One region of the Marinobacterium sp. MBR-109 genome, then DNA from elsewhere that is predicted to be linked to it. Evidence: predicted binding sites of a transcription regulator. Region 1 holds the regulator's gene; each other region holds the start of a gene.
What was found. The regulator sigma-54, encoded in region 1, starts transcription at its own class of promoters, with help from an activator protein. The targets are predictions, from matches to a motif close to TGGCACNNNNNTTGCTNT.

Region 1 (4,433 bases):
TGCACGACAACCTGATGGCCATTCTGGAAACCCGCAAGGAACTCGGCATCTCGGATCGCAAAACACTGCTGGAGCAGTTGTTGGAAGAGTTTCACATCACTCACCTGCGCGACAGTCTGGGCATGGCCCTGTCTGGCGGTGAACGCCGACGTGTCGAGATCGCACGCGCGCTGGCAACCGAGCCTGACTTTATTCTTCTGGACGAGCCCTTTGCCGGCGTCGACCCGATCTCGGTCAGTGACATCAAGCAGACCATTCGCCACCTGCAGTCTCGAGGCATCGGCATCCTGATCACGGATCACAACGTGCGCGAGACCCTCGACATCTGCGAGCGAGCGTATATCGTAAGTGAAGGAGGGATACTCGCACAGGGCACACCCGCCGAAATTCTGGCGAACGAACAGGTCCGCCGCGCCTACCTGGGCGAGCAGTTTTCCCTTTGATCCAGAACCGTCAACCATGCACATCCACTCCGTCCACCTGGCAGCTCTGATATGAAGCAATCGTTACAACTCAAGATCGGCCAGCATCTGACAATGACACCACAGCTGCAACAGGCAATACGCCTGCTGCAGCTGTCAACGCTGGACCTGCAGCAGGAGATCCAGGAAGCACTGGAGAACAATCCCCTGCTGGAAGTCGAGGATGAGCAGGACAACGTGGAGGAGGCACGGGCAGAAAGCCGCGATGACCGCCACGATGCCTCCGATGATAGCCGTTCGAGCGATACTGCCGACGACGATAACTGGGACGAAAGTGCACTGGAAGAACGCTGGAATGATGAAATTCCGAGTGAACTGGCCACCGACAGCAACTGGGATGATACCTTCCAGCACCAGAGCACGCCCGGCCCCGCCCGCGACGACGACTGGGAGCCCGGTGATAACGATTCGGCCGAGGACAGCCTGCAGGACCATCTGCTGTGGCAGCTCAACCTGACACCCATGAGTGACCCCGATCGCATGGTTGCCATGGCCCTGATCGATGCGGTCGATCCGGATGGCTACCTGCGCACTGACGTGAATGAAGTGCTGGAACACTTCCGTCAGAGCGAACCCCAACTGTTCGCCGATGCCGAGCCGGAAGAGATTGAAGCCGTATTGCACCGCGTGCAGCAGTTTGACCCGCCCGGTGTCTGCGCACGCGACTTGAGCGAATGCCTGCAGGTACAGCTGCGCCAGCTGCCTGAAAACACCCCTATGCTGAAAGAGGCCCTGCGCCTGGTGCGCGACCATCTGGGTCTGCTTGGCAGCCACGACTACCGCACACTGATGCGGCGCATGCGCCTGAAGGAAGAGGCCCTGCAGCAGATCATCAGCCTGATCCAGTCACTCAACCCCAAGCCGGGCACCAGTATCAGCAGCGAACAGTCGGAGTATGTGATTCCCGATGTTGTTGTGCGCAAGGTACAGGGGCAGTGGAGTGTCAGCCTGAATTCGGACGCCTCGCCCAGACTTCGCATCAATACCGACTATGCTGATCTTATCAGGCGAGCCGACAACAGTGCCGACAACACCTATCTGAAGAACCACCTGCAGGAAGCGCGCTGGTTCCTCAAGAGCCTGTTGAGTCGCAACGAAACCCTGCTCAAGGTCGCCACCGAGATCGTGGCCCGCCAGATCGACTTTTTCGAAGAGGGCGAAGAGGGCATGAAACCGATGGTGCTGCATGACATCGCTGAAGCCGTAGAGATGCATGAATCGACCATCTCAAGGGTTACCACCCAGAAATACATGCACACCCCCCGAGGCATCTTCGAGCTGAAGTATTTTTTCTCCAGCCACGTCAGTACTTCGGACGGAGGCGCCGCCTCCTCCACCGCCATTCGTGCCCTGATCAAGAAACTGATCAGCGCGGAAAGTACCGCCAAACCACTCAGCGACAACAAGATAGCCGACCTGCTGAAAGAGCAGGGATTCAACGTAGCCAGGCGCACAGTGGCAAAATATCGTGAAGCGATGAACATTCCGCCTTCTAATGAGCGCAAGCGTCTGGTTTAATGAGACTACAGGCACGCCGGAAGAACGTGCTTTATGACGAGGAGAAAACCTATGCAGATCAACATCACTGGTCATCACGTCGAACTGACTGACGCCCTGAACGAATATGTACGTACCAAGTTCGACCGACTGGAACGCCACTTCGATAACATCACCAATGCACAGGTCACACTCAGTGTTGAGAAGCTGCGCCAGAAAGCCGAAGCCGATATCCACCTGGCAGGCGGCGAAGTGTTTGCAGCCCATGAACATGAAGACATGTACGCTGCAATTGATGGCATGGTGGATAAGCTTGACCGCCAGATCATCAAGCACAAAGAAAAACTCAAATCCCATAAATAACCGGTAGCAGCACGTCACGACATGCAACTATCAGAACTGCTGACCTCATCCCGTACACTCTGCCACGTCGATGTGGTCAGCAAAAAGCGAGCCCTTGAGCTCGCCAGCCAGACTATCGCCGAGCAGCTGGACGGCCTGGCCGCTGAAGATATCTTCAGCGGCCTGATCAACCGTGAACGCCTTGGCAGCACCGGTATCGGTGAAGGCGTTGCCATTCCTCATTGCAGAATTTCAGGCGTTACAACGGCCATCGGACTGCTGATGACCCTGTCCAGCCCGATTGACTTCGATGCCATCGACAACCGTCCTGTCGATCTGATCTGTTTCCTGCTGGTACCCGAAGATGGCGCTGAAGAACACCTGCAGACACTGGCGGGGCTGGCGGAGCTGTTCAACGATTCAAACACCCGCGAGTCGCTGCGCAGCTGCGAAGATTCCTCAAGCCTGCTGGATCGCGTCCAGACTCTCTGCAAAGGCGTCTGATATGCGACTGGTCGTCATCAGCGGCCGTTCCGGCTCGGGCAAAAGCACCGCCTTGCAGGCACTTGAAGATGTCGGTTTCTACTGCATCGATAACCTGCCGGCTCTGCTGCTGCCCGAGCTGATCCGGCTGATGCTGGCTGAGGAAAACCCGAGCCGGCAAATTGCCGTCAGTATTGATGCCCGCAACCTGTTGAGTAATCTGAAGCAGTTCCCCAGCGTGATGCGCACTCTGCGCGAGCAGTCTGCACTGAGCACCGAAACACTGTTTCTGGATGCCGGTGAAGCCACCCTGTTGCGACGCTATAACGCAACACGACGGCGTCACCCGCTCACCGACCAGAATCAGAGCCTGCAGCAGGCGATCCGGACTGAACGCAACCTGCTCGAACCCATCGCCAACCTTGCCGATCTTCGCATCGACACCACGCGACTGTCGCTTTATGAACTGCGAGACGAGGTCAAGCTGCGTGTTGCCGGGCGCAGTGAACAGGTTCTGTCACTGCAGTTTGAATCCTTTGGCTTCAAGCACGGGGTTCCGCTCGATGCTGATTTCACCTTTGATGTACGGGCCCTGCCCAACCCCTACTGGGTACCTGAGTTGCGCCGACATACCGGCCTCGACAGCGAGGTGATCGAGTTTCTGCGTCAGTCACCCGAAGTCACCGAGATGGTCAACGACGTGCAGGCCTTCATCACCAAGTGGCTGCCCCAGTTTCAGGCCAACAATCGCAGCTACATCACGATCGGCATCGGCTGTACCGGCGGTCAACACCGCTCGGTCTATATCGCCGAGCAACTGGCTGGTTATTTCCGCAAGCATATGGATAATGTGCAGGTGCTACACCGGGAACTGAGTCAGCCTGCCGCAGGAACAAGCCATGATTGAAACGCGACTGACCATTATCAACAAGCTGGGCCTGCACGCCCGTGCAGCTGCCAAACTGGTCACACTGGCGAATCAGTTCAACGCCGACATCCGCATCAACAAGGATGGCCGTGAAGTGGATGGAAAGAGCATCATGTCCGTGATGATGCTGGCCGCCAGCAAGGGTACCGAAATCGCGCTTGCCGCTGAAGGGGATGATGCACCTCAGGCGCTTGATGCCATCACCACATTGATCAACAATCGCTTCGACGAGCCCGAGTAAGATCCCGAACACCCTGTCCCCGGACAAGCGCCCACCTCCGATCGAGATCCGCCATGAGTCAGCAGGAAACCAAATCCAACCTGGAAGCACTGAGCGCCGCGCTTGAGGTCGGCGAGCTGCAGCAACTGAGATTCATGCTCAACAAGGGCCTGAAACCGGTTGAAGTGGCACACCTGCTGGAAAAAACACCTCCACGCGAGCGCCAGATCCTGTGGAACCTGCTCAATCAGGAACTGGAAGGCGAGGTGTTGCAATATCTGGGGGACGATGCCCAGACCGAGATTCTGAGCCGCATGGAAGCGTCAGAAGTGCTCGCCATCACTGAGACGCTGGAAACGGACGACATGGCCGACATTCTGCAGCAGTTGCCCGAACGGGTAATGAAAGAGCTGCTGCAGATCATGGACCAGCAGAACCGCGCGCGGGTCGAGGAAGTACTGGCCTATCCGGAAGATACCGC
Region 2 (4,433 bases), on a different contig from region 1:
CGTTGCATCGCCTCAACCGCATCGCGGGCACTGTCCTGCAGTTGGCTGATCATCTTTCGAATCTCTTCAGTGGAGCTTTGGGTACGTGTTGATAATGAACGCACCTCGTCTGCCACCACCGCAAACCCCCGACCGGCTTCACCGGCACGTGCCGCCTCGATGGCCGCGTTCAGCGCCAGCAGGTTGGTCTGCTCCGATATATCTCCGATCACGTTGAGAATACCGGCAATGTTCTGACTGCGCTGATCCAGCTGTGCAATAACCTCAACGGCATGGGCAATGAGGTCTTTCAGCTGATGCACCGAATCCGTGGTTGCATCCACACTGCGCTTGCCGTGGTTAACTTCTTCAAGTGCCTGCGCGGCCGCTGCGGAGCTGTGCTGAGCATTGGCGGCAACTTCCTGTACGCTGACTGACATTTCACTGATGGCGGCCGCGGACTGCTCCATCTCTGCCAGCTGACTCTGTACTCCGCGGCGTGATTGATCCACCGCTGCACTGAGTGATGCCGCCTCATCCTGCAGCTGGTATGCAGAGTCGGCAATGCGCCCGACCAGTCCGTCACGCTCCGAGCGCAGCATTTTCATCACCAATTGTACCTGACCGATCCCATCATTGCGCCCGGTGTAGATATAACGCGCCACGGGGTCATCAATTGACGCCTGCGCCTCGGCGGCAAGCTCTCGCCAGGGCTGCATGGTCCAGACTATCAGCAGGGCCGACACCAACAGCGCCCCTGCCCCAAGCGGCAGCTGCAACGCAGGCCAGAACAGTGCCAGCAAGGCGGCTGTGAGGCCCGGTATCAGCAATGACAGCAGCAGCCTGGCGGTAAGCCCAAGCCGGGTTGAACGCAGCTGACGCAGACGTGTCTTGCCGGCCAGCAGCTGCGGATAAATGTGCTCTGCGCGCTCAACGCAGGCACGTGCCGGTTTCTTGCGGATGGATTGATATTCAGCCACGGAGCCGTTTTTCTCAATCGGCGTGACAAAAGCATCAACCCAGTAATGGTTACCGTTTTTGCAGCGGTTCTTGACCAGCCCCATCCATGACTGGCCCGATCTGGCGCGGCGCCAAAGTTCAGCAAAGGCGGCCGGCGGCATGTCGGGGTGACGCACCATATTGTGATTGCGCCCCTGCAGCTCAGCTTCAGTGAAGCCGCTGACTTTGATGAAGTCGGGATTAACGTAGGTGATCGCGCCCTTGAGGTCGGTAGTAGAAAGGATGTTGGCGCTGTCTGAAAACGTTTCTTCTTGTTGTGTAACCGGCGTATTGATCTTCAATTGAGATCTCCTGCTGGACATACATTGACTTACTGAGAATGAAGCCGAGAGAAGACACTACTTTAGTACTACACACTAAGCAATAACCCCTCAGGTTGTGCTGAATTATTCGTAATACATTTTTAACTGGATCACCTGCCCACACAATTGCCAGCGGCTGCACACTCCTGGAGCCAAGTGCCTTATTTTGGCGCACAAAACAACAGCACAACATTGTCAAATCCATGTAACACATTGTAAATATTTGTATTTATCAACACTGGCACAGCTTTCGCTTTGACTGAATCAACAAGCGGCATTCGATGCCCGACTTGCTATTCCAAGAGACTGTAAGGGGAAAATGATGAAAAAGCTGACCAAATCTCTGATCGCTGCCGGCCTGCTGACTGCATCCGCTGCAGCAACTGCCGACCTGTCTGTCAATGTCGGTGCCATGAGCAGCTATTACTTCCGTGGCGTTGATCAGGGTGTCAGTGGTGCCAGCCTGATGGCGGGTGCCGACTACGCCTTCGACAACGGCTTTTATGTAGGAACCTGGGGAGCACAGCTGAACGACAGCGAGCTGGAGTATGACCTCTACGGCGGCTATGAAGGTGAGTACAACGGTTTCACTTATGGCCTGGGATACGCTGGCTACTTCTACACCGAAAGTGGTGCCACTGACTTCCACGAGCTGATCCTGAGCGCAGGCTACAGCTTCCTGAGTGCTGAATTTGTATTCGGCACCGAAGATGCCTCTTCCGGTCCGGAAGCGGACTACACCTATTTTGGCCTGACCGGTGAGTACGAAGGTGCTTATCTGACCTATGGCTCCTTCGGCAAGGACTATGACGGCGACTACCTGGAAGCTGGCTATGGCATGAACGTTCAGGGCGTGGACCTGGGATTGGCCTATGTTAACCAGCTGGACGACCTGAACGGTGATGGCAAAAAAGACAAGCAGTTCGTCTTCACCATCAGCAAAACTTTCGATCTCTGACCAGACATCTCCTCTGCGTTACTGAACATACTAAGGTTGTTTTGAGGCCCTTCGGGGCCTCTTTTTTGTTCAGCCATCGGCGGGTTTCAGATCAACGCCCGCTTCCGTTATCATGCCCGCCTGTATCACTGTTTTGGAGCCTCCATGGCGACCTATGCAATTGGTGATCTGCAGGGCTGCCATAACGAGCTGATGCAGCTTCTGACGCAGATCAACTTCAACGAACAGGATCAACTCTGGTTTACCGGTGATCTGGTCAATCGCGGTCCCGGCTCATTGCAATGCCTGCGTTTTGTCAAAAGCCTGGGGGATCGCGCCGTCTGCGTGCTGGGCAACCACGACCTGCACCTGCTGGCGCTGCACCACGGCAGCGGAAAGAAAGTACACCCCACACTGGAACCGATTCTGGCAGCCCCCGACCGGGGTGAACTGATGCATTGGCTACAGACACGCCCACTGTTGCACGATGACAAGACGCTGGGCTATGTCATGACCCACGCCGGCATCCCTCATATCTGGAGCCTGAAAATCGCCCGCAAGCTGGCCGCCGAACTGGAAACCGTACTGCGAAGCGACAAGGCCGAGCGTTTTTTTGCCAACATGTATGGCAACCAGCCCGATCTTTGGCAGGATGACCTCAAGGGGCAGGAGCGCCTGCGCGCCATCACCAATTATCTGACCCGGATGCGTTTCATCACAGCTGAAGGACAGCTGGAATTCAGCGCCAGTGGCCCGCCGGAAGAGGCACCGGATGGTTTTCGTCCCTGGTTTGAACTGCCGCCGGCGAAACCACTCAAACGCATACAACTGCACGGCCATTGGGCAGCACTGGGCCATCATCGCAATGAGCGTATCATCTCGCTCGATACCGGCTGCATATGGGGCAACGCCCTGAGTGCGCTGCGACTGGATGATGGCCAGCTGTTCAGCCAACCCTGCACTGACCACCCGACACCCGGAGACTGACCTGTGAGCGAGTACCGCTGCATCAACATCATCGAAGCCTGTGACCTGATCGATCAGGGCGCGCAGGTGGTCGACATTCGTGATGAAACCAGCTTCAACGAGCTGCATATCCGTAACGCCACCAATCTCAGTAACCACAATCTGCCGGAGTATCTGGCGCAGGCAGACTTTGACCAGCCCTTGATTGTCTGCTGTTATCACGGCATCAGCAGCCAGTCGGCGGCGGCCCACCTGGCACATCAGGGGTTTGAACAGGTATGCAGCCTGGACGGCGGTTTTGAAGCCTGGCGCGCACAGTGCCCGGATCGCTGCAGCCGCTGATGCGGATCTATCTGGTCGGCGGCGCAGTCAGGGATCGACTGCTGGGCCTTGAGGTCAAGGACAGAGACTGGGTCGTGGTAGGTGCTACGCCCAATGAAATGCTGGACCGGGGTTTCAAACCGGTCGGACGTGACTTTCCCGTGTTTCTGCATCCGGATACCGGTGAGGAATACGCTCTGGCCCGTACCGAACGCAAAAGCGGCAAGGGCTATACTGGCTTCCAGTTCCACACCAGCCCGGATGTAACGCTCGAAGAAGATCTTCGCCGCCGCGACCTGACCATCAACGCCATTGCTGAAGCTGAAGACGGTACTTTGCACGACCCTTGGCAGGGCCAGGATGACCTTGATGCACGGATACTGCGCCACGTATCACCGGCGTTCAGCGAAGACCCATTGCGTGTGTTGCGAGTGGCGCGCTTCTATGCCCGCTTCGCCGATCTCGGCTTTCAGGTTGCTGACGAAACGCTGACACTGATGCGCGAACTCAGCGCCGGGGATGAGCTTGCCCACCTGACGCCCGAGCGGGTCTGGCAAGAGACGGAGCGCGCGCTGGCCACCTCCAGCCCGGCACATTACTTCGCCCTGCTGCGCAAGGCGGGGGCGCTGGACAGACTCTTTCCCCTGCTGGAGGGACTCGACACCGATCGTCTGGCTCAGCGTCTGTCCGACGTGACTGACTCGAAAGAACGACCGGCACAGGCACTGGCCCTGCTGCTGTACCAGGCCACCGAGTCGCTAACGCCCGAACAGGCCTGCAGCGCCATCGGCGATTTTTGCAGCCAACAGCGGGTACCCAACCGGATGCGTGACCTGGCCCTTAAACTGCGTACGGGTGCGGACGGTCTGAGCCGGTTTGATCAGCTTGACGGCTGCGCGCGCATCCAG
Region 3 (4,433 bases), on a different contig from region 1:
GGAAGAGCAGCGTCAGGAGGCCCGGCAACGGCTGGAGCAGGGTGGTGAGACCGTCGCCCTGTCCGAGCAGGCGCAGATGTTTGCCAACCGCCTGAAAAAGAATCTGAAACAGCTGTCGCGTTGGGTGAAGCGCGAATCGATCAGCTGCTACCGGGCCTACGATGCTGACATGCCCGAATATGCCGTCGCCGTGGATATCTATCCAGACCACGCCGTGGTTCAGGAGTATGCACCACCGGCCTCCATTGATCCGGTTAAGGCGTTCTCGCGGCTTCAGGATGTGATGCTTGCCGTTCCGCAGGTGCTTGAGCTGCCGCCGGAGCGGGTGATCCTGAAGCAGCGTAAGCGCCAACAGGGCCAGCAGCAGTATGAGCGTCAGGATCAGACTGGTCATTTCATGACAGTCATTGAGCACGGCTGCAAACTGCAGGTCAATTTGCACGACTATCTCGATACCGGTCTGTTTCTTGACCACCGCCCGGCGCGACTCAAGGTGCAGCAGCTGGCGGCGGGCAAGGACATGCTCAACCTGTTCTGCTACACCGCCAGTGCCAGCGTGCATGCTGGTGTGGGCGGGGCGCGCAGTACCACCAGTGTGGACCTGTCTCAGACCTATCTGGACTGGGCTCGGCGCAACCTGGAGCTCAATGGCCTGCCGAAGGCGCAACATCAGCTGATACGTTCGGACTGCCTGCAGTGGCTGCAGCAGCCGCACCAGAATCGCTATGATCTGATCTTCATGGACCCGCCCACCTTCTCCAACTCCAAACGGATGGACGATGTGCTGGATGTGCAGCGTGATCATGTTCAACTGATCAAGGGTGCGATGCAGCTGCTGCGTGCTGATGGTCTACTGATTTTCTCCAACAACTACCGCCGTTTCAGTATCGACCGTGAAGCGCTGGCTGACTTTGAGATCCGGGATATCACGGCCCAAACACTTGATCCGGATTTCAAGCGCAACGCCAGAATTCACAGCTGCTTCGAAATCCGCCATCGTCACTGATGCACTGCGGCAGGGCCTTTCTGCGCTGTTTGCACTGAACTGGCACAAAACCTGCTTAATTTTGCACCAACGCTCTGCACGGCGCTGGTGCAAACACTGCAAATTGGTGCGCAGTACCTGTCACCACGCCGTTTGAGCGATTTAACCCATCCGGGTGTCGATCAAGGGCGTGCTGTATTGCGGTGCAGATGCCTCTTGATGGTGCGCCCGTCAACAGACGGAGGAGATCGAGTGGAATCCATCAGCAGTGCAATCTCGCAGCTGTCGCAGAGTGCCAATACCCTGTTTATCCTGTTGGGCGCCGTCATGGTGTTTGCCATGCATGCCGGCTTCGCATTTCTTGAAGTGGGCACGGTGCGTCGCAAAAACCAGGTCAATGCACTGGCCAAGATCATGAGTGATTTCGGCTTTTCAGCCTTGGCCTACCTGTTCGTAGGCTACTGGCTGGCCTATGGCATCACCTTTTATGACAGCGCCGCCGTGCTCTCCCGCGATAGCGGCTATGAGCTGGTAAAATTCTTCTTTCTCATGACCTTTGCTGCCGCAATTCCCGCCATTATCTCCGGTGGAATTGCCGAGCGTGGTCGCTTCTGGCCGTTTCTGATCGCTTCAGCGCTGGTGGTTGGTCTGGTGTACCCGCTGTTCGAAGGCATCGCCTGGAATGGCAATTTCGGTGTTCAGGCCTGGCTGGAAGAGCGCTTTGGTGCGCCGTTCCATGATTTTGCCGGCTCTGTTGTGGTGCACGGTGTTGGTGGCTGGCTGGCACTGGTTGCAGTGGTACTGCTGGGCATACGTCATGGACGCTACAAAGGTGGGCGATTGGTCGCATTCCCGCCATCGAATATTCCGTTTCTGGCGCTGGGTGCCTGGATATTGTGCATCGGCTGGTTCGGTTTTAACGTCATGTCTGCGCAGACACTGGATGGTGTGTCAGGCCTGGTGGCAATGAACAGCCTGATGGCGATGGTAGGGGGTATCATAACGGCCCTGATCGTTGGTCGTAACGACCCGGGCTTTATTCATAACGGCCCCCTGGCCGGGCTGGTGGCCGTCTGTGCCGGCTCTGACCTGATGCATCCACTGGGTTCGCTGGTGGTGGGCGGTGTGGCCGGTGCCCTGTTTGTCTGGACCTTTACACTGGTGCAGAACCGCTGGAAGATCGATGATGTGCTGGGTGTTTGGCCGCTGCACGGCCTGTGTGGCGTCTGGGGGGGCGTTGCCGCCGGTATTTTTGGCAGTGAAGCCCTGGGTGGACTGGGCGGTATCAGCCTGGCCTCGCAGCTGCTCGGAACTCTTCTCGGTGTTGTGATTGCGGTGTTGGGTGGCCTGCTGGTCTATGGAGCAATCAAGGCGGTAGTGGGGCTGCGTCTGTCGGCCGAGGAAGAGTTCAATGGCGCGGATCTGAGCATTCATCAGATTGAAGCAACATCCGACGACCGTTGAAAACAAAGATGCCCGGTATCACCGGGCATCTTGATCGATCAGCGCTGAGTGTCGAGCTCAGTGCTGGTGTCCACCGGCACCGTGAACATGACCGTGTTCGAGCTCTTCTTCGGACGCTTCACGCACTTCAACCACTTCCACGTCAAAGCTCAGGGTCTGGCCAGCCAACGGATGGTTGCCATCCAGAGTGATGCTCTCGCCTTCAACCTTGACGACAGTAACCGGCTGCTCACCCCAGGGGGTCTGCGCCATGAACTGCATGCCGACCTGTACATCATCGATACCGGCAAAAGCGCTGCGGTCAACGTCCTGAACCAGCTCTTCACGCACCGGGCCGTAGCCTTCTTCCGGCTCAACGGTTACCTTCAGGCTATCACCTGTGGTCTTGCCCAGCAGTGCATTTTCCAGTCCCGGGATGATGTTGCTGGCGCCGTGCAGATAGGCAAGCGGTTCCTGGCCATTGGAGCTGTCCAACACATTGCCTTCAGCGTTGGTCAGAGTGTAGTGGATGGATACAACGGATTTGTCAGCGATCTGCATCAGGGTCTCTCCTGGTGATGCGGAGATGCGTCGATGCACAGGCTCCCGGTCGATCAACCCCTGCCAGTGATGACACAGGGCTCAGCGAGCCGAAAACAGGGCAGCTTGGCAGGGCTCCCGGTTGGTTTGGGACAACATGCTAACGGCCCTGCAGGGCAGGCGCAACCCGCAACGGCCTTCAGGCATGATCTCAACGGAGCAAAATGGCGTAGTATGAAAAATTTTGCAGATGATCAGGGGGCATGAGCCGGTGAAGCAGGGAGAACGGGTAGCAGTAATAGGTGCGGGACTTGCCGGTACACTGGTTGCGGAAGGGCTGCACCGCCTTGAGGCAGAGGTAATCGTTTTTGACAAAAGCCGAGGCACCGGTGGTCGTCTGGCGGCTGCGCGATTGGGAGAGTTGAGCGTGGATCTGGGTGCGCCCGGTCTCAATCGGTCGCAACGCAGTGCACTGGAAGCACTGTTGCCCGAAACCTCAATGCCGGCGCTGTCCCTCTGGCTGCCCGGCGCTGCGAATTTCAACCTGAAACCTGTTTCGGGACCACAGCTCTGGATGGCGCGACCGCGCAGCAGTGGCCTGACCCGCGCTCTGCTGAATGGGATCGAGCTTAATACCCGTGTGCGCATTGCCCGGCTCATCCATGAGGATGAGGCGTCGTACCGGCTGGAAGATGAGACTGGCATCGTTCAAGGTCGGTTCGACAGAGTCGTGATCGCCGCACCGGCCCCTCAAGCGGTATCTCTGCTGGAGTGCGTACCTGAGCTGCAGCAGGCTGTACGGAAAGTGGAAATGGAGCCCCGCTGGATATTGTTGCTGCAGCTCGAGCAGCGACCAGATCGGCTGGCACAGCTGGAATGGCTGGAAGGTGAACACCCTGTGCTGCAGCGCGTCTGGAGCGATGGCAGCAAGCCCGGTCGCAGTGGTGAAACCTGGGCCATTGAAGCCCGTACCGACTGGAGCCGGCAGCATGTCGGTGACAGCCCCGAGCAGGTTCAGTCCGCGCTGTTGCAGGCGTTTGCAGCACTGTGCACACAGCCGATCAAACCTGTTCAGCAACGCATCCATCGCTGGCTTTATGCAGATGCCGGGCGGCAGTCACTGCCCGTGTTCTGCAGCGATGATGCCCGAGTGCTGGTCTGTGGCGATTGGGTGGCCGGCGGCGGGATTGACGGTGCCATTCTCAGTGCCCGTCAGCTTCTGGAGCGGGTCAGTCCCTGACCCATACTGGTTCAGGTGGCGGGTCTGCAGTTACACTGTGGCTATGGCAGGGAGGAGATAACCGTGACTGATCAATTGCGACACAAAGTGGAAGAGGCTCTCAGTACGCTGGGGCAGGTACTGTTGGGCAAAAAGGAGCAGTTGCGTCTGGCGCTGACCTGCCTGCTGGCAGAGGGTCACCTGTTGATCGAAGACCTGCCCGGCATGGGGAAAACCACGCTTGCC

Region 2: ABIE60_RS14120 (TorF family putative porin) is a predicted target of sigma-54. The motif match lies at 1,541-1,558, and genes of this name have one in related genera.
Region 3: ABIE60_RS07840 (ammonium transporter) is a predicted target of sigma-54. The motif match lies at 1,047-1,064, and genes of this name have one in related genera.

What each region holds. Positions count from the first base shown of each region.
Region 1 covers NZ_JBEPPZ010000007.1:120,313-124,745, reverse strand. Annotated here, with positions in the region: gene lptB (LPS export ABC transporter ATP-binding protein) at 1-443, shown strand, start outside; gene ABIE60_RS10760 (RNA polymerase factor sigma-54) at 495-2,000, shown strand; gene hpf (ribosome hibernation promoting factor) at 2,052-2,342, shown strand; gene ABIE60_RS10750 (PTS sugar transporter subunit IIA) at 2,364-2,825, shown strand; gene rapZ (RNase adapter RapZ) at 2,827-3,711, shown strand; gene ABIE60_RS10740 (HPr family phosphocarrier protein) at 3,704-3,973, shown strand; gene mgtE (magnesium transporter) at 4,027-4,433, shown strand, end outside.
Region 2 covers NZ_JBEPPZ010000012.1:76,860-81,292, reverse strand. Annotated here, with positions in the region: gene ABIE60_RS14125 (methyl-accepting chemotaxis protein) at 1-1,280, opposite strand, end outside; gene ABIE60_RS14120 (TorF family putative porin) at 1,624-2,259, shown strand; gene ABIE60_RS14115 (symmetrical bis(5'-nucleosyl)-tetraphosphatase) at 2,404-3,225, shown strand; gene glpE (thiosulfate sulfurtransferase GlpE) at 3,229-3,546, shown strand; gene ABIE60_RS14105 (tRNA nucleotidyltransferase/poly(A) polymerase-related protein) at 3,546-4,433, shown strand, end outside.
Region 3 covers NZ_JBEPPZ010000004.1:275,395-279,827, reverse strand. Annotated here, with positions in the region: gene rlmKL (bifunctional 23S rRNA (guanine(2069)-N(7))-methyltransferase RlmK/23S rRNA (guanine(2445)-N(2))-methyltransferase RlmL) at 1-1,006, shown strand, start outside; gene ABIE60_RS07840 (ammonium transporter) at 1,238-2,449, shown strand; gene ABIE60_RS07835 (FKBP-type peptidyl-prolyl cis-trans isomerase) at 2,507-2,989, opposite strand; gene ABIE60_RS07830 (NAD(P)/FAD-dependent oxidoreductase) at 3,219-4,208, shown strand; gene ABIE60_RS07825 (AAA family ATPase) at 4,272-4,433, shown strand, end outside.